3 regions of the Yersinia massiliensis genome follow, and region 2 is predicted to be linked to each of the others. Evidence: predicted binding sites of a transcription regulator. Region 2 holds the regulator's gene; each other region holds the start of a gene.

Region 1 (7,970 bases), 1.4 Mb from region 2:
GTGGCTGGTTTCCCACCAATGGAACGTCGCCAAGCCGCCTATCAAGCGCTGCTCAAACAGAACCCTGGCATAAACGAGCTAGAATCCATCGGTGCCGTCTCATCGGATGTTCAGGGTGATACCGCCAATAAAGTCGGCGCAGTCTTGGCGAAATACCCGAAAGGCAAAATTGATGCGATTTGGGGCACTTGGGATGCCTTCTCACAAGGCGCGTATAAAGCCTTACAGGAGAATGGTCGTACCGAAATTAAGCTCTACAGCATCGATATCTCGAATCAGGATCTGCAACTGATGCGTGAAGCGAATAGCCCATGGAAAGTGAGTGTCGCCGTTGACCCTAAACTGATCGGTGCCGTGAACTTGCGTTTGGTGGCCAAGAAAATTGCTGGGGAAGAAACACCTGCCAGCTATGAGTTCCGCGCAGCATCTATTCCACAGGCATTGCTCGCCAGCCAACCCGGCCCCGTTAACGTGGCAGGTTTGAGTAAAATCATTCCAGGTTGGGGTCAGTCAGACGATTTTAATTCGCCTTGGTTTGCCACCCTCGCGGCCAAAAACGCGCAGTAATGACCGATGGCTACCGCCATCAGTTGCGGTAGCCAATCATCGTCATCAAGCATGCAATGAATGACAAGGGCCAAGACGGCCGATGGATTTGGAGTGAAATAGATGGCAACGCAAGGCGTTTTGCCGACACCGGAATACAGCCGCAATATGCGGCTGATTGGTCATAGCGACCAAGGAGGCAAACCAGACGGTGTGCAGGTGATGGTGCACCGTGGTTACGCCTATGTCGGCCATATGGTGTCACAAGGGGTATCCATTATTGATGTTAGGGACGCAAAAAACCCACGTCCTGCTGGTTTTATCGCCGCACCTGCCAATACCTGGAATGTGCATTTGCAGGCCCATGATGATCTGCTTTTGGTGATTAATGCCCGCGACTTATTCGCCGATGCCAGTTTTGCCGAAGAAAAAGTGTATTACACCCGTTCGGTGGCACAGACCGTCAGCACGCGTCAGGACGGGCGCAGTTGGAGTGCTGGTTTACGTATTTTTGATATTTCGACGCCAGATAAACCGCGTGAAATCAGTTTTCTGCCCCTAGAGGGTATCGGCATTCACCGCATTTGGTACGTCGGTGGGCGTTGGGCCTATGTTTCCGCGCTGCTTGATGGCTACAGTGACTATATCTTCCTGACGATCGATCTGGCTGATCCGCAAAATCCGCAGGTGGCTGGCCGCTATGCGCTGCCCGGTATGCATACCGCCGCGGGTGAACAAGCCCACTGGCCAGAGGGGAAACGCTACGCACTGCATCATGCCATTATCAGTGGTGACACCGCCTATGGCAGTTGGCGTGATGGCGGTTTAACCCTCTTGGATGTCAGCGACCGATATGCCCCCCAACTAATTAGTCATCGTAATTGGAGCCCACCTTTTGGTGGCGGTACCCATACCGCACTGCCGCTACCGGACCGAGATTTACTTGTGGTACTGGATGAAGCGGTACTCGATAATCAGGAAGATGGCGAGAAGCATATTTGGCTATTCGACATCCGCGAGCCAAGTAATCCGATCAGCATTTCAACCTTCCCTGTCCCCAATGAACGGGATTACGTGAAGAAAGGCGCGCATTTTGGTCCCCATAACCTGCATGAAAACCGTCCGGGCAGTTTCATCAGCTCAACACTGATTTTTGCGACCTATCAAAATGCCGGTGTCCGCGCCTATGACATCAGCAACCCCTACCAACCAAAGGAAACCGGTGCGTTGGTCCCTGCGGCACCCGCAAAAATGATGGATAAACGGCCCGGTCGACCGCAAGTCATTCAGTCGTGTGATGTCTTTGTGGATGCTCAGGGGATTATCTACAGCACTGATTACAATGGCGGGCTTTCCATTATTGAGTACTTAGGTTAATTATTGAGTGCCTAGATGACTCGTTATTTAATCACCTTATGTTGCAGGTTGACTCAGGCCAACCTGCTGTTTACAAAAAAATTCTCACTGCCTCTTCTCTTCTTGCCACAATGGTCTAATGTAAGTGACTGAGCTGCTGTCGGCTGACTGTGTGCGTGTCATTTTTTATTAAAATACCCCGCCAAAATAGTCTAATCATCCAATATTAAAAATAAGAAAATGTCATGAAAGGATTTCCATCGCGTGTTACCAATCTACTGATTGCTTCGCTGGTGTTAACCATTGGCAGAGCCGTGACATTGCCCTTTATTACGATTTATCTCGCGGAGCATTTTCAGCTAGCTCCAGACAAGGTGGGGCTTGTGCTTGGGGCCAGTTTAACCTTGGGTATTGTCACCAGCCTGTATGGCGGCTATCTGGTAGATAAATTCAACAAAAAACAGCTAATCTTAGTGGCCATCACTCTGTTTGCCGCCACCTTCTTCACGCTACCTTGGATTGAGCGCCCTGCTTGGATCATCTTGATTCTCGCCCTGCTCCATTCGGCTTACTCCGTCTATGGTATCGCCATTAAAGCCTGTTTTGCCGACTGGCTGCCGGTTAACGAACGCATCAAAGCCTTTTCAGCCAACTACACGCTAGTAAACGTGGGTTGGGCGGTCGGCCCAGCGCTAGGGGTATTGGTGGTCAATTTCGGGCCACAAGTGCCTTTTCTCATTTCAGGCGCACTGGCATTGCTAGTTGCTCTCGTCCTAAAATTCAGAATCAGCCACACCGATATGTCAGTCACAAAACCCATGCTGACCGAACCGGCACCTGATTTTCGCCAAACATTCCGTATCTTGCGGCATGATAAGCGGCTGATTTACTTCACTGTTGGCGGCATGTTTAGCGCAATTGTCTTTGGTCAGTTCTCCGGCTATTTATCGCAATATTTGATTACCGTTTCTGATGCTCAATTCGCTTATAAAGTGATTGGCGCGGTGATGACCGTGAACGCCGTCATTGTGATTACCTTGCAATACCTATTGAGCCGTAACATGAATCAGCAAAATTTAATGCGTTGGTTGATGCTCGGCACCCTGTTCTTTATCATCGGTTTGATTGGTTTTATGGCTGCCCAAGATTCAATCCCTTTGTGGATGCTGGCCATGGCGATTTTCTCATTAGGTGAGATTATTGTTATTCCAGTCGAATATCTGTTTATCGATTTTATTGCCCCCGCGAATCTCAAAGGCAGTTACTATGGGGCACAGAACCTCGGTCAGCTTGGTGGGGCCATCAATCCGGTACTTTGTGGTTTCTTGCTAGCCTATGCCGCACCACAGATGATGTTCTATATGCTGATTGTGGCCGCTATTTTAGGGTTGGCCTTTTTCTATCGCGGCTATCAATTGGCTAAAACGTCTGTTGGTTAAAACGTCTATTGGTTAAAACATAAGCCTCTCAAGCGCATCAGGCATCCGAGCCTATCTCATCGCTGCCAAGATGCTGGATGTACAATATGATGAGCATATTATTCATAATGTGATTGCTAGCACATAATCACAGTTAATTGTATGATGAATGTATTCCGTTACTCAGGATCCTTTCTATGCGCAATGTGACTTCACTTTGCTTACAGTATCTGCGAGCTTTCGCCATTATTTACCTGTGTCTGTGGATCGGTAAATTCGTGGCCTTACTGCTACCCATCACGATCCCCGGCAGCATCATTGGCATGCTGATTTTGTTTACCCTGCTCTCATCACAAATCTTGCCTTCGACCTGGGTAAAACCCGGTTGCCGTATTCTGATCCGCTATATGGCACTGCTATTTGTGCCTATTGGGGTTGGCGTGATGCAATATTACGATCAACTCACAAAACAATTCGGGCCGATCGTGGTGTCCTGTTTTGTCAGCACCTTAATTGTGATGCTGGTAGTGGCTTATAGCTCACATTTCGTCCACCGTGAACGCAAAGTGATCGGTTCTCCTACCAATGAGGAGGACGATAAATGATCGACAATTTATGGTGGTCGCTGCCACTCACTCTGATCGTGTTCTTTGCCGCTCGCTATCTGGCGCGTTGGCTTAAAATGCCGCTGTTAAATCCATTATTGATATCAATGGTTGTCATCATTCCATTGTTGTTAGTGACGCATATGCCCTACGCCAATTATTTTGCGGGTAGCAAAATCCTAAATGACCTATTGCAACCGGCGGTCGTCGCTTTGGCTTTCCCGCTGTATGAGCAATTACATCAAATTCGCGCACGATGGAAATCCATCATCACCATCTGCTTTGTCGGCAGCATCACCGCCATGGTCAGCGGGACAGCCGTTGCCTTGTGGATGGGTGCCACGCCTGAAATTGCCGCTTCCGTATTACCTAAATCGGTCACCACACCGATCGCGATGGCCGTGGCTGAATCCCTCCACGGCTTGCCCGCCATTAGTGCGGTATGCGTGATTTTTGTCGGTATTTTGGGGGCGGTGTTTGGTCATACCCTGCTGAATGCACTCAAAATCAGTACCAAAGCTTCACGAGGCTTGGCAATGGGCACCGCTTCTCATGCACTCGGCACGGCTCGCTGTGCTGAATTGGATTACCAAGAAGGCGCGTTCAGCTCATTGGCACTGGTTATCTGCGGGATCATCACGTCATTGATCGCCCCATTCTTATTCCCTGTGCTGCTACATTTATTCGGCTGATGGTATTGATTCGGTTGATCGAATGCCATCAGCACCGGATAACCCCTCTGCTGCGGCCATAAATTTGAGATACATCTCTCATTAGTCATTTAACTTGCACAAATTTCATATATAACGTGACGCGAATCACTCTAATCGTATTCTAAGCTGCCTAAAATAGCGTCCCGTTACCATTGGAGAAAACCCATGCAAGCACGTTTTCATGCCCCTTGGGCTGAGTTGCCCACGGCACTGCAATCCGCACTTGAACCTATTCTGAGCGCAAACGATTTCCCTGCCATGCTGACTGCCGAACAAGTGAAAACGGTTAAGGACATCAGCGGGTTAGATGACGACGCATTGGCATTTGCGTTATTACCCCTCGCGGCAGCTTGCGCATTAACACCAATCTCACACTTTATGGTCGGTGCCATTGCGCGCGGGAAAAGCGGTAATCTGTATTTCGGCGCCAATATGGAGTTCACCAGCGCGCCTTTGCAGCAAACCATTCATGCCGAGCAATGTGCGGTCACCCATGCATGGCTACGCGGTGAAGCCAGCCTAGTTTCCATTACGGTGAATTACACCCCTTGCGGTCACTGCCGCCAGTTTATGAATGAGCTCAACAGTGGCACTGACTTGCATATTCATTTGCCAGGTCGCCCCGTGTCGACGTTAGGCCAATATCTGCCCGATGCCTTCGGCCCCAAAGATCTGGCGATCACTACCCTGTTAATGGATGCGGTGGATCATGGTTACTCGTTGGCAGAAACGGATCCACTGACGCAAGCGGCACTTGATGGCGCAAACCACAGCCATGCACCATACAGCCTGGCACACAGCGGTGTGGCGGTGGAATTGGCAGACGGTTCGATTTACATTGGTCGTTATGCAGAAAATGCCGCGTTTAACCCCAGTTTACCGCCGCTGCAAGGAGCATTAATTCTGGCGAATCTTTCCGGCAAAGATTGCTGGACCATCCGCCGCGCGGTACTGGTTGAAGGTAATGAAGCGATTTTAAGTCAGTGGGATGCCACGAATGCAACACTGGCGGCATTAAGCTGTACGGATGTTGATCGCGTCACTTTTTTAAGCCAATAAAAGCCAATTTTCTGGGGTTATATCGTTAACCCCAGATTCATCAAACATTATATTCCCAGACCCATCAAACATTACATTCCCAGCTTAACTCTCTAAATCTGCTAGATAACTCGCATTTCTATCGGTGACAGATATATTTAACTAACAAAAGCTGTACATATTTCTCTTATCTTTTAGGATCGGGGCAACTACCTGATAACGTCTAAGAGTAAAACTCATGGAACTTGAATACGAAAGTAAGCGTCCCCTGTACATCCCCTACGCCGGCCCTATCTTGTTAGAATTTCCTCTCCTGAACAAAGGCAGCGCCTTTACCGATGAAGAGCGCAACCAGTTCAACTTGCATGGATTATTGCCAGAAACGGTTGAAACCATTGAAGAACAAGCTGAGCGTGCTTACCGCCAGTATCAGGATTTCAAAAACGACGACGATAAACATATTTATCTGCGTAACATCCAAGACACGAACGAAACCCTGTTTTATCGCCTGTTAGAAGCGCATCTGAGCGAGATGATGCCCATTATCTACACGCCAACGGTTGGTGAAGCCTGCGAACACTTTTCAGACATCTACCGCCGCGCGCGCGGGTTATTCATCTCTTATCCCAATCGTGATCACATCGACGATATGCTGCAAAACGCCACCAAGCAGAATGTAAAAGTGATCGTGGTGACTGACGGTGAACGTATTCTCGGCCTTGGCGATCAGGGCATTGGCGGTATGGGTATTCCTATCGGTAAACTATCACTGTATACCGCATGCGGTGGTATCAGCCCAGCTTATACCTTGCCAGTCGTATTAGATGTCGGCACCAATAACCCACAACGCCTGAATGACCCACTGTATATGGGCTGGCGTCACCCGCGCATCTCTGGTGATGAATATTATGCCTTCGTGGATGAATTCATTCAGGCGGTAAAACGCCGCTGGCCAAATGTATTGTTGCAGTTTGAAGATTTCGCTCAGAACAATGCCACGCCACTGCTAAACCGCTACCGTGATGAGTTGTGCTGTTTCAACGATGATATTCAAGGCACCGCAGCCGTGACACTGGGCAGTTTGATTGCCGCCAGCCATGCTGCTGGCAGCCAGTTACGCGACCAAACCGTGACCTTCCTCGGGGCAGGTTCTGCGGGCTGCGGGATTGCAGAGCAAATTATCGCGCAAATGATTTCGGAAGGTTTGAGTGAAGAGCAAGCCCGTGGGCGCGTCTTTATGGTTGACCGTTTCGGCCTGTTAACGGATAAGCTACCAAACTTGTTGGATTTCCAAAGTAAATTGGTGCAAAAAAGCGATGCATTGCAGCAATGGAATCTGACCAGCGACTCAATTTCACTGCTCGACGTTGTGCGTAATGCCAAACCAACGGTATTGATTGGCGTGTCAGGTCAGCCTGGGCTGTTTACGGAAGAATTGATCCGCGAAATGCACAAACATTGCCCACGCCCAATTGTGATGCCGCTGTCGAACCCAACCTCACGAGTTGAAGCACGGCCAGAAGATATTATTAACTGGACCGATGGCGCAGCGTTAGTCGCGACAGGCAGCCCATTCTCACCGGTCAGCTACAAAGAAAAAGTTTATCCGATCGCTCAATGTAACAACTCCTATATCTTCCCAGGTATTGGTCTAGGCGTACTGGCATCCGGTGCCAAGCGCGTTACCGATGGTATGTTGATGGCGGCCAGCCGTGCATTAGCGGATTGTTCACCGCTGGCGCTGAATGGTGAAGGGGCATTGCTGCCCAATATCGATGATATTCAGGCGGTTTCCAAGACGATCGCCATGCAAGTCGGTAAGGCCGCACAGCTACAAGGCGTCGCCATTGTGACCTCAGAGGAAGCACTCGCCAAATCCATTGAGCATAACTATTGGCAGCCACAGTACCGCAGCTATAAGCGCACATCGTTCTAAGCTTATCCGCAAGGCGAACCGCAACAGGCACATTGTCAGCAATCTCAAGGTGATACCCACAGACTGCTGACAAACACCAATGACCCGATCACGAACGGTGAGAACAAGCGGAAGAGTAGAGCGTCCGCGCCTAGGATGGCGCGGCTCGAGCCATCAGGGACGATTTCACGGCGTCTTTACGATCGGCTTGTTCGCACCGCAACAGGCGCATTGTTAATCCCGATGAGCTTACACAAGTAAGTGATTCGGGTGAGTGCGAGCAGCTCACACCCCTGTAACGGCAAGGCCAAAGGGTAATACCCGAGTCATTGCTGTTACAGGTAGGCAGCAAATAAACGAATCCCGATGAGCTTACACA
Region 2 (7,970 bases):
CCAATATCTGAGGATATTGCTCATATAATGGCACCCCCGCCTGATAACGTGGGCCAGAACCCCCGTCTGGCTCCTGCGGCTCTAGCGGGTTGTCTAAGGTTGAAAAGAGGTACCAGTCTCGCCCCGCCGTTGCGGCATTCCCGCTGGCATGCAGGGTATAGGCATACGCCCCCCCAATAACAGCCTGCTGACCATCGGCAGTGATGTAATCGCCCGCCAGTGAGAAGGTGTCATCCGCTGCTAGTCCACCGACACCAATAATATTGATACCGTTGACAGTTTGAGCCCCGAGGCCACCGAGATTGGTGACTTTAACGGCAGTGTTGCCATCCGCATTGCCCATAATGGCCAGATGGTCTGTCGGAGAATTATCATCTCCGAGTTGGGTCTCGATATGCAACTGACCGGTATTACCCGTATAATTTCCAGCGACAGTAAGGGAACCCACAGAGGACATGCCTGGAGCTACTATCCCCGCATTAACGGTACTGCCGACGATCCCCTCTCCAGCCAAGGTGCCAGTTGTCGCGACGAATACATGACTGGCGGCAATATTGCCCGTGGCGGTGACGGCCAATGTTCCCTGGTTGATAAGGGTATCTCCCGTATAGGTGTTGACCGAGTCCAGTGTCAGTGTACCCATCCCCGTTTTAGTCAGAGACCCGATACCGGAGATGACGCTATTGGCGCCAATGTCAAATCCGTTGGAATCGATGGTACCCCCACCGGCCAACAGTTCGAAGACGCCTGCCCCAGTGAAACTGATGAAATTAGCATTTGAGGCGCGGGCTTGCAGTGTGCCATTATCAAGTGACAGGGTTCCCTGACCAAAAATCTGTCTGGCACTGACCAGACCACTATTTTCAATCAACAATGTCCCGTCGCCGTCTCCTCCCACGGTCAAGTTGTTGGCATTATGCCACTGTGATCCTGTGCCACTCACCGTTACCACGCCGACACCGGTAGGATATAAACCAATGTAACTGTTCTTCATCACAGACACTAAACCACCATCGACGATATTCAGTGTGCCGTTGCCTTGGAATCCCGTCGCTATTCCAGCCATGATATTCCACTGCGATCCAGGGCCAGTTATTGTGACAGCGCCTGTGCTACTTGCTCGATAGCCGATAATGCCGTCATTTCCCGCGATAGCTATACCGCCATTTTCAACCAGCAACGTACCACTACCTTCACTGCCTACATTAATATTGGAAGCGTTTATCCATTGCGATCCAGAACCGGTTATTGTGACGTTTCCTGTACTCCCTACTAGGTTGCCAATAGCATTTATTACTGGAATGTCTGGGGTACCAGGATCCTCATCTGACACGATACCGCCATTGGTGATAATAAGTGTTCCGCTGCCTAAATGGCCCACATTCAAAACACCAGAATTGTTCCATTTCGATCCCAAACCATCGACGGTGGCTATTCCTGTCGCACCAGCATTGTAACCAATAAAACCATAGTCACTTGATACCCTCCCCCCGTTTGAAATATGAAGTTCTCCGTTTGTGGTGACCCCCACTGTCAAATTACCGCCGGCATCAAAAGGTGAGGCTTCTGAACCTGGCACCGTCATTATCTGCCCACCATCAATTGTCACTGCGGCATACGTAGTCCCCTCAATCAGCATCAATAAAAATGCAATGACTATATATCTGGCAAAAAGGGAGTAATGAACCTGGCATGATTTTCTTTTAACAGAAGAAGTCAATAAATGCTTCAAGTCAGGATTATTGCGGTGGCTTTCATCGGCAGCGGAGCCTGACAGCGCTGAATGTATAGGAGAAAGATATATAGGCATCGTAATGTACCTATTAAATGAGGGGGGACTTACTGTTAAGTATATTATTCAAACCGACGCCGGTGAAAATATTCTACAAAATCGAAGAGAGTATTATTCAACCTTGCTTCATTCGGAAAAATGCGGTCGTAACGCTCTCGATATGCCTCCCATTCTTTCTGATCACGCTGAATCTCGTCACTTCTTACTTCGCCAAATACCATGATGCGGTTGCCGCTGCCAAGCCATGGCTGAAACGGTATGCATGACACTGAGATGCGCGAGTATCCGCCGCAAATTACGTTCCATTTCAGAAAGTTGTGTATCAGAGGCCACTTGAGGTAATTGAACAAAGTCAGTGTCTCCACCAAGGCTGTCAGATTCCAACCGCTGCTGGCATTGCTGAATCGCCATCTCGCATAACTGCAAATAATCCGTGGCTTGTTTGGTGCTCATCATCAAATGAGGGGTGCCGGCAGATGGCGTGGATTCAATGGAAAGGTGTTTTCGCGTCAAGATAGTCATCTCATTGATATGGGCCGCAATCAGCTCACTATGGGTTGCCCATAGCTGCATATCCGCCAAATATTGAGAGTTGAAACCCGGTTCTCGCATCGCCTGATTCAGCGAGCTGAGCACGGCATTACTGGCTTTATTGACCTGAATGCGATCATAAGATAGCTGGGCAACATCCGGTGGCGTCGGCGCTAGCAGTAAGCGTAGGATATTCTGATAAGCGCTCAGTGCCTGATGGGCATTCTTACGCAGTAACCCGTTTTGCCACTGTGGCCACAGCCATAATGCGCTGGCAAAGGCCAGTGCGCACCCGATCAAAGTATCCAGTAGACGTGGGACTAAAAAGTCAGCCCCCTCGCCTGTCAGCAACTGCAAAATATACACCGCTGTGATGGTTCTACCGATGACCGATAGCCCGTAGTTCTTACGTTGCACAAGCGTGGCTGCCAATGTGATGAGCAGCATAATGCTCAGTGTCGTCCCTTCCGGCATACGTAGATGCAATAAGCCCGCGGCTAAAATCAGCCCGACCAAAGTGCCGAGGGCGCGGTGATGAATGCGGACTCTCGTGGCGTTATAACCGTTTTGCGTTACCAGCATCACGGTAAGTAAGATCCAGTAGGGTTTTGGCAACTGCATCAATGCCCCAATATAGCTGCCAGCGGCTAGTGTGACGCCTAATCGGGCTGCATCGCGCAATGCTGTGGAGTTAAACGACAGATAGCTGACGATCGCGGACCATAAGGGTTGCTGTTGTTGCCCTGACATCAGCTCACGATCGTACAGGGGACGTCGATTACTCAGAAGTTGGTCAATTTGGCGGATATGGTAGTAGCAAAATTGTGCCACAGGATTATCGGGGTGCTGCTGGGCGATCTCCTCTAGCTCAATGAGTGCATCGCCGGTGGTGAAATGGTTTGTCGCATGATGATGATAGAGAATGTCATCAGCAATAGTGCGCAACTGAGCCACGATAACTTGGGCGTTGCGGCTCAAGACGGCTTCAATTTGACTGTGTTCCACCAATGCTTGTACTTTCTCCGGCTGATTCAGCGCCGCAGTAACATGCTCCTGCAGATCGAGCGCCATCTGAAATAACCCCAACAGCCGTTTTTGCTCTTTCTTCGTCGCATTTTTAATAAGATTAAATTGTTGATAAAGCTGATTAATTTTATCCATTATCTTTTGCTGTCGATCGAGCAGCGGCGGGAGGGCTTTTTCTGGCTCTATATGCTGTGATAAAAAATTATATTTAGCGTCACAATAATCTGCTAGTAAATCATATAGTTGACTTAGAGGCTCGCGAATGGGCTGGTCTTTGCAGAGCCGAAACCACAACCAATTAAAGACGCCGTACCAGAGCGTTCCTACCGCGCACAACAGTGGCGCTTGCCAGATAGGCGCACGGTCCACCATGCTGAGGCTAAAGATGGCGGCAATTAACGCGGCAGGTAATAAGCGGCCATGGAGCGGGCTGATCGCGCCATTAACACCGAGCAGCAGCGCCAGCCCTAACATGATCCACGGCAAGGGAATGTGCCACAGCAGTAATTGCTGCGTCAGGAAGCTGGTCAACGTGAAGAGTGCGCCACCAATAATCAGACGGCGGAAAAAATGCTGATGGGGAGTATCCAGCGCCGCAATATTGCAGCAAGCAGGGATCAGAGCAAACATCAATCCGAGCCGCAGCTCGCCAAGGGCAAACCCGAGGGCGGCGGGAAGACAGAGCACCAATGTTTGGCGTAACGCGTAGTTCACTTCAGGATGATAAATAACCCGTTGCCATTTCATGTCGGCCCCAGAAATTTATGGTTTACAAACCTGCGTGAGAAAACCGGTACCGAGAGTTTCGGCACCGGTTTTGAGGGAATTAACGAGTGCCGTAAACGACAATCGTTTTACCGTGTGCGGAGATCAGGTTTTGATCTTCCAGCATTTTTAGTATCCGCCCCACAGTTTCGCGGGAGCAGCCAACGATTTGACCAATTTCCTGGCGGGTAATTTTAATCTGCATCCCATCGGGGTGGGTCATGGCATCAGGTTGTTTTGCCAGATTAAGCAGTGTTTGTGCAATACGCCCAGTCACATCAAGGAAAGCAAGGTTACCCACTTTCTCGGATGTAATCTGTAAGCGGTTCGCCATTTGCGAAGACAGGCGCATCAAGATATCTGGGTTGACCTGAATCAGCTGACGGAATTTTTTGTAAGAAATTTCAGCCACTTCGCAGGCAGTTTTTGCTCTAACCCAAGCACTACGCTCTTGGCCTTCTTCAAATAATCCAAGTTCACCGATGAAATCCCCTTGGTTTAGATAGGAGAGAATCATCTCTTTACCTTCTTCATCTTTGATAAGCACCGCAACGGAGCCTTTCACGATGTAGTAAAGCGTTTCGGCCTTTTCACCTTGGTGAATCAGCGTACTCTTCGATGGGTATTTGTGAATATGGCAATGAGACAGGAACCATTCGAGAGTCGGGTCTGTTTGTGGCTTGCCGAGAACCATTCGCTGTTATCCTCTGTTGTTATCGCAGCCTAACTAAACAGGGCTCAGAGTTCCCTGTACGGCGTGCTTATAAAATACACTTTCTTTATACCCACCATCTTGACGCCTGTTGGGTATAGCATATTAATTTGCTCAACTGCCGAAAGGTATAGCCAAGATACCTACTGGATAGAAACCTTACACTGAGTATCGATCACTACCCAATTTAATTCTAGAAACAATACTTTCGGTTCTGTTTGTAGCACAGGATGAGGTCAGTGTCTTGTGTTGTATCGCTTCAGCATGATGAACATCGGGTTACATTGCGACTTTATAAATGAAAGGGTAGTCTGGATCAGAAAATTTAACTGGGAGCGAGCGTTATGCAGGCACGTGTGAAGTGGGTTGAGGGGCTGACATTTTTGGGTGAATCAGCGTCAGGGCATCAGGTTTTGATGGATGGTAATGCCGGTGATAAGGCACCCAGCCCGATGGAAATGTTGCTGATGTCAGCAGGTGGTTGTAGCGCGATTGATGTGGTCTCTATTTTGCAAAAGGGGCGTAATGATGTGCGCGATTGTGAGGTCACACTCACCTCTCAGCGCCGTGAAGAAGCGCCGCGTCTGTTTACGCAAATCAATTTGCATTTTATCGTTAGCGGTAAAGGTCTCACCGACAAAATTGTTGAGCGTGCAGTGGAATTATCAGCAGAGAAGTACTGCTCTGTTTCTCTGATGCTAGGTAAAGCAGCGACCATTACCCACAGTTTTGAAATTCGTGACGTCGCTTAAGCGTGTTTTTCGTCCTTGAAGCTGCAGGAGGTTGCATCCGCTCACCCCAATCACTGACTGAGGTCAGTTCATTGGGATAAGTCCGCTTGCCGCCGCCTTGCAGTTCCAATCGCTATGATGCGTAAAACCAAGATGTCTACGTAAAGCGTTAAATGATTTTTTTGCCTTCCAGCAGTTGCTGCACCAACGGGGCCATAATCAGCTCCATTGCTAATCCCATCTTCCCGCCCGGCACCACCAATGTATTGATATTGGAAATAAACGAGCCTTGTAGCATTGCTAACAAGTAGGGGAAATCAATCTGATCCAAGCCACGGAAATGAATAACCACAAAACTTTCATCCAGCGACGGGATGGCTTTCGCGGCAAAAGGGTTTGAGGTATCGACGGTCGGCACGCGCTGGAAGTTAATATGAGTGCGTGAGAACTGCGGCGTAATGTAGTTGATGTAATCCTCCATGGAGCGTACAACGGAATCCATCACCGCTTCACGGGAATGGCCACGTTCACCGGTATCGCGCACCAGTTTTTGAATCCATTCTAGGTTGACGATGGGTACCACCCCTACCAATAAATCGACATGCTTTGCCACATCGTGATGTTCAGTCACGACACCGCCGTGTAGCCCTTCGTAGAACAGCACATCGGTAGGTTCAGGCAAGGGTTCCCAGGGTGTAAATGTGCCGGGAATCTGGTTATAAGGCACCGCTTCATCGTAGGTGTGTAAATATTTACGTGAACGGCCTGTGCCGTGTTTGCCGTATTCCGACACACTCTGCTCTAACTGACCAAAATCATTGGCTTCTGGGCCAAAATAGCTAATATGCCGGCCTTGATCCCGTGCTTTACGGATGGCGGCATCCATTTCAGGGCGGGTATAGCGATGGAAGCTGTCACCTTCGAGTTCTGCCGCGCGGATATTCAACTGCTGGAATATTTTACGAAACGCCAAACTGGTGGTGGTCGTCCCTGCGCCGCTTGAGCCAGTAACGGCTATAACCGGATGTTTAGTTGACATATTAACGGTAACTCCATGGGGTAAGCGCCTCAGTGGCCAAGCGGCATTTGCCAGTATTTTTATCGATAATGGTTATTCTTAGGGCAAATCGTCTGGCTTGTCATCTTGATTTTCATCAAAAATTCTCATCGTCAGGCTATAGGGTTATGAGTGTTCTTCTGCATCCGCGCGGAATGAACCACGGGGCATAATATTGATGGTTTCGTGTAACTCGGACCACACCAAAACCACGTCACCACTCACTAATTGGCGGCGAACATCCTCAACTTTTTGTGCCAATGAGCGTTCATGCTCGCCGTAATCCGTGCCTTCACGCAGCACAAAGGCTTCTAGCAAATTATCCAGTGTATCAGCGTCGATTTGTTGCCAAGGAATGATCATGAATGTTGTTCCAAATAAGGGGAGAGCCAGGCAGGAATGCGTTGTTCCAGCCACATTTGTGGGTGCTTCAATGAACCGCCGACAAAGCCGACATGGCCGCCATGCTCAGTTAACTGGTAATGAATATTACTCGGTAACGTATTGAGATTAGGAATAACCTCGTCGGTCATAAAGGGATCATCTTTGGCATGAATGATCAGTAGTGGAATCTTAATCTGCGGCAACAGGGGGAGGGCGCTGCAACGGCGATAATAATCTTGCGCGTCATTAAAGCCATGTATTTTCGAGGTGATGGCATCATCGAACTCCCTGACGCGCCGCAATGCTTTCAATTGTGGCAGTGCTAGCGGCAAACTATCGGGATAACGTAATAATTTACGGGTGGCATTTAGCTTGAGTTGATCAAGTAAGTAGCGCTGATAAACCCGTGAAAAACCATGTTCCATACGATTGGCGCAAGGCTCTAGCATCAAAGGTGCTGACACCACCACAGCGGCTTGCAATAAATTGTCCTGCCCTGTTTGGGCTAACTGCCCTTGCTCGGCTAAATACATCGCCAGCATATTGCCGCCTAATGAGACGCCAACTGCGGCTGTTGGCACTTGGCCATAGGTTTCCCGTAGCCAACGCAGGAAAAATCGTGCATCTTCGGTTTCACCGGAGTGATAGATGCGCGATTTACGATTCGGCTCTCCACTGCAACCTCGAAAATGCATGACGACGCCCAGCCAACCTTCCGCTTGCCATGCGTGCAGTAAGCCGTGCGCATAGGGGCTGTAAAAGTTTCCTTCCAGACCATGGAAAAGCACCACACGGGGCTTCTCGCGTGCTAACGCAGGATTTTCACTCCAAGCCAAATCGACAAAATCGCCATCGGGTAACTCGAGTCGCTGCCAAAAAGGTTGCAGCTGTACATGCCGCCTAACTAGTCTCGGCAGCAGCGTTTGTAGATGTGGATTACTGGCACCGGCCAGTGGACGAAACGATTCATGC
Region 3 (7,970 bases), 2.5 Mb from region 2:
GCTAAATCGCTGTTCATTTTCAACGCCCATGCCATTTTCTGAAATAAAGCAGCGCGGATTATCGTAATTCTCTCGAAGGTTAGTCAGGATGTCATAAATACCGGGCTCATAAATTTCCCAACCGCGATGCGGGTTCATTTTGCATCCCGGCATTTGGTAATAATCAAATAGCCATTCAGGCATAAATGGCGCATCAGGATTCACTCGACTATCACGGCACTTTATTCTGCGTGGCTGATAATAATTAATGCCAAGTAAATCAACCTTCCCTTCAACAATTAATGCACTATCACCAGGCTGGCAATCCGGTAATTGATCGTAATCTTTCAGCAGAGAGACAAGCTCTGCAGGATATTCACCACGTAATGCAGGGTCAAGGAAACTCCGGTTAAACATTAAATCCGCGATATTAGCCGCTTTGACGTCAGCAGGATTCTCAGAACGAGGATAAGATGGCGTCAGGTTTAAAATAATACCGATCTCGCCGCCTAATTCGCGCTGGCGGTATTTTTTTACCGCAAGAGCATGGGCTATTACAGTGTGGTAAGCCACCGTTGCCGCCCGTTTGAAATCCACCACATTGGGGTAATGGAAATCGTACAGATAACCACCTTCAACAGGCACGATAGGCTCATTGAACGTAAACCAGTGCTGTACGCGATCCCCAAATAAGCGGAAGCAGGTATCAGCGTATTCGGCATAAGCCTCAACCACATAGCGACTCTCCCAGCCCCCTTGTTCTTGCATGACTGTCGGCATATCAAAATGGAACAAATTGATAAACGGGGTTATCCCTTGTGCCAGCAATTCGTCAATCACGCCATTATAGAAATCCACTGCCTCTGGGTTAACTTCACCCCGGCCATTTGGTATCAAACGCGCCCACGAAATTGAGGTGCGAAAGCTGTTATGATTCAACTGCTTCAGTAACGCGATATCTTGTTGCCAATGCTGATAAAAAGTTGATGTCTGCTGTGGCCCAACTTGCTGATGAAAACGCCCTGGCTGCTTATCAAACCAAGTGTCCCAGATTGTGGCACTTTTGCCACCGTTCAGACTCTCACCTTCGGTTTGCGGCGCGGAGCTAGCGCTGCCCCACCAAAAATCACGTGGAAATTGATACTTCATCGTACTCTCCATAAAAATAGGTCTTATCAAAATTTAGCGAGTTTCGGCTGATTCAGCAAAGCTCAGTTGTTGCTCTTTTTCTTCATCCGCTTTCAGCAGGCTGCGCTCATAAGCTTTGAGGAAGGGGTAATACATCACCGCAGAGAACACCATACATAATAGACACATAACGACAGGACTGAAGGCCCAGTTTGCCGCCCAAGAAGCGCCAATCGGTGCTGGGGTTGTCCAAGGTGTTAATGACACCACTTGCGCTATCCAACCTAACTTGGTGGCGATATACGCCAATGTGGCGTTGATCATCGGCACAAAGATGAAGGGCAGGAAGAACACAGGGTTCATGATGATCGGTGCACCGAATAAAATCGGTTCGTTGATATTAAAGAAACTCGGCACAATCCCCATCTTGCCAATAGTACGCAAGTGAATAGCTTTGCTACGAAGTAATAGGAAGGCCAGTGGCAACGTAGAGCCGACACCGCCAATCAGTAAGTAGTGATCCCAAAAGCCTTGTAGATAGATATGTGGCAGAGGTGCACCTGCGGCTAACGCAGCCTGATTCAGTGCCAGATTGGTCATCCAGAATGGGTTCATAATACCCGTAACAATCAATGCACCATGAATGCCGGCGAACCACAAAATTTGGCAAAGTAATACCGACAATAATATGGCTGGCAGCGAATCTGACGCTGAAACCAAAGGTGCCAGCAAATGCATAATCGCTTCTGGAATTATCATTCCGGTAGATGATTCGATGAATAAATTCAGTGGATGCAACGTACCAACGACCGCCACCACCGGAATGAGAATCTCAAAGGAACGAGCCACCCCTGTCGGGACTTCTTTCGGTAGACGAATGGTGATATTGCGGCGTTTTAAAAAGGCATAGAGTTCAGTGGAGTAAACCGCCGTGATAATGGCAGTAAAAATCCCTTGGCCGGAGAAATATTGAGTAGAGATATGACCGTCAGAATAAGGTGCTGCCACTAGCAGGAATGACATCAATGCCAATAGACCCGTCATGATGGGGTCCAATTTATATTGCCGCCCCAAGCTGGCACCAATTCCCACGGAGATGAAGAAGGTCATGACGCCCATGCTGAGATTGAAAGGCAACATCAATTCATTACGATAAGTGCTGGAGAAATTCAGCCATGCGCGGGCAAAACCCCATGTGGTATCAGCGGAAAATGGTGGGAAGATAAAGACCAACATAAATGAGCCGATGATCATAAAGGGTAATGCTGAGGTAAAGCCGTCGCGGATCGCGATAATATATTTTTGTTGTCCTAACCGCCCAGCCAGCGGCGTGATGGTTTGCTCTATCATCCCAACCATTGTTTGGTAAAGAGAACTCATTGCAGATACCTTTTATTTCACTGCATTAATAAGAGATAAGGCGAAATCGAGCACCTTATCACCGCGTTGCATGCCGTAATCCATCATGTCGATAGTCATCACTGGAATACCGAAAGGTTCAGCTATCGCAGCCAAATCTCGTTGCATGTACTTCACCTGCGGCCCCAACAGCACAACCTGATAGCGGCTGAATTGCTCATTGAATTCGCTAGCACCAAAAGCATCAATCTGAACCTCTAACCCACGTGTTGCAGCCTCTGCCAACATTTTTTTGACTAGCATACTCGTGGACATCCCTGCGGAGCAGCACAACATTATTTTTTTCATCACCTATTTCCTCACTGTAACCTTGTCATATTGAGCACCATTGGAAACAAAATGGAAACCGGTTTCCATCCAAACGGAATAGATATGAGAGCGCGCTCATATATTTACTTACTGAAAGATATGCAGTTGTGAAAGACGTCACAAAAAGCTAAGCAGAAATCGGTGCTTTACTGGATACTCTCTGGTAACAACGGTTTCCGTAATGGCAATCAGGGTATAGAATGGACGAAGTAGAATGGGAACCAAGGATAAAGGGAACTGACCAGGCCCTCTGGCCATTGATCAGAAAAAGTGGAGTGAAGTTATGTCGACTATTAATGATGTATCGCGGTTAGCCAACGTATCTAAAGCCACTGTGTCGCGCGTGTTGAGCGGGTCGCGCGGTGTCAAGGAAGAGAGCCGTTTGGCTGTTATGAAGGCAGTCGAAGTTCTAAACTATAAGCCGAATGTGATTGCCCAATTTCTGACGGCGCAGTCAACCGGCTGTGTTGGTGTGATTTGCGCGACTGAACACATTCAGCAAACGACCAGTTATCTTTTTGCTTTAGAAAAGCAGTTTAGCCAGCATCAAAAACACTTATTACTTCGCTTTGCCGATAACAGTGTTGGGGTCGCCAATGCGGTGACAGAGTTGGCCAATGGCCTGTGTGATGCCATTATTATCATCGGAGCACGCTTTCCACTACCCGCCCCCGATGAAAAAACCATCATGATTGATTGCCTCGAATCTTCGACGCCTAACAGTATTTTATTCGATCACTCTTTTGCAGCAGAAACAGCTTGCCACTATTTGGTCAGTCAGGGGCGTCGGCATATTGCGCTATTAAATCATGCCTCAGGTACGGTGGCAGAACAGACGCTATTAGGTTATCAGCGGGCGCTGGAAAACTACCTGATTCCCTATAACCGTAATTTGGTGATGGGCAGTGTTAATGCCTCCTCCGAAGCATTACAGACGCTATTGAACAATGGCGCGCAGTTTAATGCCCTGTTGGTCATGGACGAGATTGAAGCCCAGAAAGCGATTGCCCTATTACATCTGTTTAAACGTACCGTTCCCGATAAAGTGATGGTTTTCAGTCTGGACGGTTCCGTACAATTACCGGGTGTTCCGGCGGTGCCCGCTATCGAGTATTCGCTAGAGACATTGGCTAGGAGAGTGGTCGATTTGATTGATTCCCGTGCGGGCAAACATATGAATCCACAAGTGTTTCGAGGTAATCTAGTCGTCCCACATGGATTAACCGAGTAACTGACTGATTTAGGGACTCAATGATGGATAACACGCAATCAGATTATGACTCTCTTCGTGCATCTCTCAGCGTTAGCACCGCGATGACGTTGTTGCAGATTGGTGATGAATCGACCAGTGTCGTGACATCTGGCGTAGATAATGCTGTCGTGACGCAGCCACTTACCGTGGGTGCCAGCCATATTGCGCGGACTTATTTCAAGCACAATCCGCCGACACCAGATGAGATGGAAACAGCCATTATGGTGGTCGAAGACGAGGTGATTCGTATTAGCCCTGCGGTGAATCGTACCTCGCAGTTGTTGACAACAGACAGCAATCTTGCGGATATTGCCCAGCTCGCGGGTTTGCCGCTACAGGCTCAAACCATCATGTCATTGGAATCCGTTGAGCGGATGTTTGATAGATTAGCAGCAGTTATGATGGGCAGGCCTGCGGCTTCAGAAGGCATACCAGCCGACAACGTGTTTGCTGCCAGATTGCTGATTTTAAGAGAGTTTATGCATCACTTACAATTCTCATCGATTACCTATATTGCCTTACCCAAGCCCCGCTTTCACAAATAAGATGATCTTTTGCTCCAAAAGAAAACTGACAGTGGCAATCTTCATTACGCACTGTCAGTCTTTTTTATCCCGCTTTCCTACCAATATCGTCGTTTATTTATTGGCTTTCGGATCCAGATTATCGGCAGGTAATTCACCTGGTAGATAGTCAGGTAAGCGACCCGCAGGGAAGATTGCCACGAGAGATAACAGCGCCATAATCAACAAACCGAACTTCAGTGCGCGTAAACGTGCTTCTTCATTCACGCGTACCGCTTCGACAACCTGCTCAGGGGTAGCGTTCGTTTGCGCTAACACACCTTGCAGGCGATCATTGCTGACGAAGTTAATGCTATCCATATTGACCTGAGCCTGAAGCTCAGCCGTTAGAATCGGTGTTTCAGCCACGCCACGCATCACATTAGCGCTTAACAAGCCCACCAACAAAGCACCGGCGACCGCAGTACCGATGGCATTGGCTAAGTTATTCGTCGTGCCACGCAATGACCCAACATCGCCAGCCAGTTCCTTCGGTGATGCACTGACCAACACGTTGAATAGCAAAGTCACCAATGCACCTTGAGCAAGACCGAAGATGACCAGACCGATCAGTACTGCGAACTCACTCCAGTTGTTGCGCACGACAAATGCCAACCACAGTAAAGCAATAGTACAAGTGATAAAGCCATAACGGCCGATTTTACGCGGCGTGAGTTTTTTGTAGAAACGGACAATCAGCATGGCTGAGAAGAACACAGACAAGTTAAACGGCATCATCGCGATTGCGGTGGCCATTGGCGTACTGCCCTGCACTATCTGGATATACAACGGAACAGAGAAATTGAGCATTGCTTCTAATGCCACGACCGAGAACATGGCAAATACCGCGGCCTTTTCCGTGGATGACGTGATAACTTCCAGTGCCAGTAATGGTGTCTTACCTTGTTCTTGGCGGCGACGCGTCCAAACCACAAACGCCTGCCCTAGTACGATACCCAGTACAATCATAAAGGGTGCAGGTGAAAAACCCATGAGATCAAAAGGCGCACCGTCACGGACTAGACCAAAGCCCCAACGGTTTAGGTTGTTAAAACCAAATGACAGCAAAATAATCGCCGCCGCCGCCAGAATCACACCGATAATATCAATGCCCACTTCTGGGCGGCCTTTATCGGCTTTTAGACGGAAGCTCAGTACAAAAATGATTGCCGACAACACAATCAAAATACCAAACGCAGGACGCCAACCGATATGTGTACCAAGAATCCCGCCAATAAGAAACGCCGCCACGCCTGCGCCTGCGCGAGCAGAACCCAAAGCCCCGAGTGCGGTAGCCTGTTGTGTACCACGGTAGTTTTCAGCAATCAACGCAACTAATGCAGGGACTAACGCTGCGCCCGCTAAACCACTCAGTGCCTGCGCGCTGATCATCACGGTGGCATTCGGACTGAATGTCATCATCACCTGCGCAATACCAAACAGTAAAACGGTACCGCGAAACACCACTAACGGCCCAAAACGCTGGTTGAGTTTGGCACCCAGCATTACGAAACCGGCAACGGACAGTGAGTACATCACGATCGCGGTCGCAATTGTCGTCGGCGGCACATTGAAGCTTTTGACCATTCCACCCAAAGCAACAGGCAGAGAGGCAACGTTGAATGACATTAAAATCTGAGCCATTGCGATGGTGATCATCGGCACCCAGGACTCTTTGACTTCCACACCTGCATGATGAGTAGATTGATTCGCCATAAATTTATCTATCCTTTTGACATGTTATTCTTGGTTTCAGAACCAGTCGGTTTTCATATCCGCCCAGTTATTGAAACGATGAACTTTCAACGCAATACCGCCGTGCAAGCTCAACTCTTTTCGGTGTAAGGTTCAGAAACAAACATGTCCATCCCAAGACTGCGTGATAAGAAGCGAGCAGCCAATTGCCCTTTGACACTATTTCCCGCACCATCGAGCAACGGTGCAAAAGTCCCTAAGCCTCCTTTACCTGGTGACACTGTCACAATGCCACCACCGATGCCACTTTTACCCGGTAAACCAATGTCATAAAGCCAGTCTCCCGAGGTTTCGTACAACCCTGCCGTGACCATGACAGCTAAAGCGTAATGACACACATCATTATCCACGACTCGTTCGCCGGTCAGCGGGTTAACGCCTCCATCAGCCAATGTTGCCCCCATCACGGCCAGATCGCGGGCGCTAACATTCAATGAACATTGGCGGGTATACAAATCAGTCGCCACAAGCGGGTCACATCCCAGACGCCCATACCCTTGCAGCACATTGGCAATGCCACGGTTGCGGTAGTTAGTTTCACAGGCTGACTGATACACTTCATCATTCAGTGTCAATTCACGTCCGGCAAAACGGCACAAACCGTCATAAATGAATTTCCATTGTTCATCACTGGTCTCCCCCGGTACTAAACTGGTGGTCGCAATTGCCCCAGAGTTCACCATGGGATTGGTGCGCCCATCGGCGGCGCGTTCAATCGCAGTGACGGAGTTGAATGCCATTCCGGTACTGTTCACACCCAATTTTTCGCGGGCAACTTTTGCCCCGATAGCCTGACAAACCAAGGCGAACACAAACGGCTTGGAAACGCTCATGATGGTAAATTCATAATCTACATCGCCAGCTGAATGCACCTTGCCGTTAGTACCAACCATGCAGACACCAAAGAGATTAGGTGGAATACGTTCTAATGCGGGATAAACGGTTGACACCACACCTTCTGTATCTGTACCAAAACGCTGATGAGCTTCTTGCACCAATCTCACTACCGTGTCTGGGTCAGGTAGATGTCCGGTTGATACGTAGTCGATAATTCCATTTTTGCTATTATCTGTAGGCATATTGGTTATCTCTTGTTTAACTTCCGTTTGTTTTCTTGTCTTTCTTTTTTCTTATTTAAGACGGCAGAATACGCCTGCCGTTTTATCTTATAGAAAATAGTAATAATCAATTGAAACGGTTTTAAAGCTTAAACATGCTAATTAATCAAAAAAATCTTAAGGAAAGCCAACTAAGAGTAAGATAGCCTAGCTTAAGAAAGCTGTATATCACTTGTTTTCAACAATTTGATTATCATTAAATCTTGGTAAAATGTCGCTGATGTTTCAGGTTCATGGCATAGAAATGAATAATTGGGGGTTTTTATCGCTCAATTAATTATCTATAGCAGATTCATATGCCCGTTAGCTTTCCGTCGACATAACATAATGGCTAAGACAGAGAATTTGCTGTTAGTGACAATGAATAAAGTTAGCCACGATAAATCTGAAAATAAGAGTGACTGCTAAGCAGAGAAGAAATGAATATTGATGGCTCACCGCCTCTTC

What was found. The regulator CRP, encoded in region 2, controls carbon source genes, mostly activating them, when cyclic AMP is high. The targets are predictions, from matches to a motif close to ATGTGANNNNNNTCACAT.
Positions count from the first base shown of each region.
Region 1: the regulator CRP is predicted to act here: its motif matches at 3,449-3,466, upstream of DA391_RS07805 (CidA/LrgA family protein).
Region 3: the regulator CRP is predicted to act here: its motif matches at 2,941-2,958, upstream of DA391_RS12950 (PTS sugar transporter subunit IIB).

Region 1 covers NZ_CP028487.1:1,699,444-1,707,413, reverse strand. The annotation lists gene DA391_RS07820 (sugar ABC transporter substrate-binding protein) at 1-567, shown strand, start outside; gene DA391_RS07815 (LVIVD repeat-containing protein) at 670-1,923, shown strand; gene DA391_RS07810 (MFS transporter) at 2,148-3,341, shown strand; gene DA391_RS07805 (CidA/LrgA family protein) at 3,518-3,925, shown strand; gene DA391_RS07800 (CidB/LrgB family autolysis modulator) at 3,922-4,617, shown strand; gene cdd (cytidine deaminase) at 4,804-5,697, shown strand; gene DA391_RS07790 (NAD-dependent malic enzyme) at 5,915-7,612, shown strand.
Region 2 covers NZ_CP028487.1:258,416-266,385, forward strand. The annotation lists partial or broken gene DA391_RS24660 (autotransporter outer membrane beta-barrel domain-containing protein) at 1-676, opposite strand, end outside; partial or broken gene DA391_RS24665 (hypothetical protein) at 902-1,810, opposite strand; gene DA391_RS01070 (YccS/YhfK family putative transporter) at 1,988-4,096, opposite strand; gene crp (cAMP-activated global transcriptional regulator CRP) at 4,176-4,808, opposite strand; gene DA391_RS01080 (OsmC family protein) at 5,171-5,578, shown strand; gene DA391_RS01085 (phosphoribulokinase) at 5,727-6,596, opposite strand; gene DA391_RS01090 (YheU family protein) at 6,741-6,977, opposite strand; gene DA391_RS01095 (hydrolase) at 6,974-7,970, opposite strand, start outside.
Region 3 covers NZ_CP028487.1:2,786,292-2,794,261, forward strand. The annotation lists gene DA391_RS12940 (glycoside hydrolase family 1 protein) at 1-1,128, opposite strand, end outside; gene DA391_RS12945 (PTS sugar transporter subunit IIC) at 1,162-2,487, opposite strand; gene DA391_RS12950 (PTS sugar transporter subunit IIB) at 2,500-2,814, opposite strand; gene DA391_RS12955 (LacI family DNA-binding transcriptional regulator) at 3,119-4,066, shown strand; gene DA391_RS12960 (hypothetical protein) at 4,090-4,632, shown strand; gene DA391_RS12965 (MFS transporter) at 4,726-6,366, opposite strand; gene glsA (glutaminase A) at 6,477-7,484, opposite strand.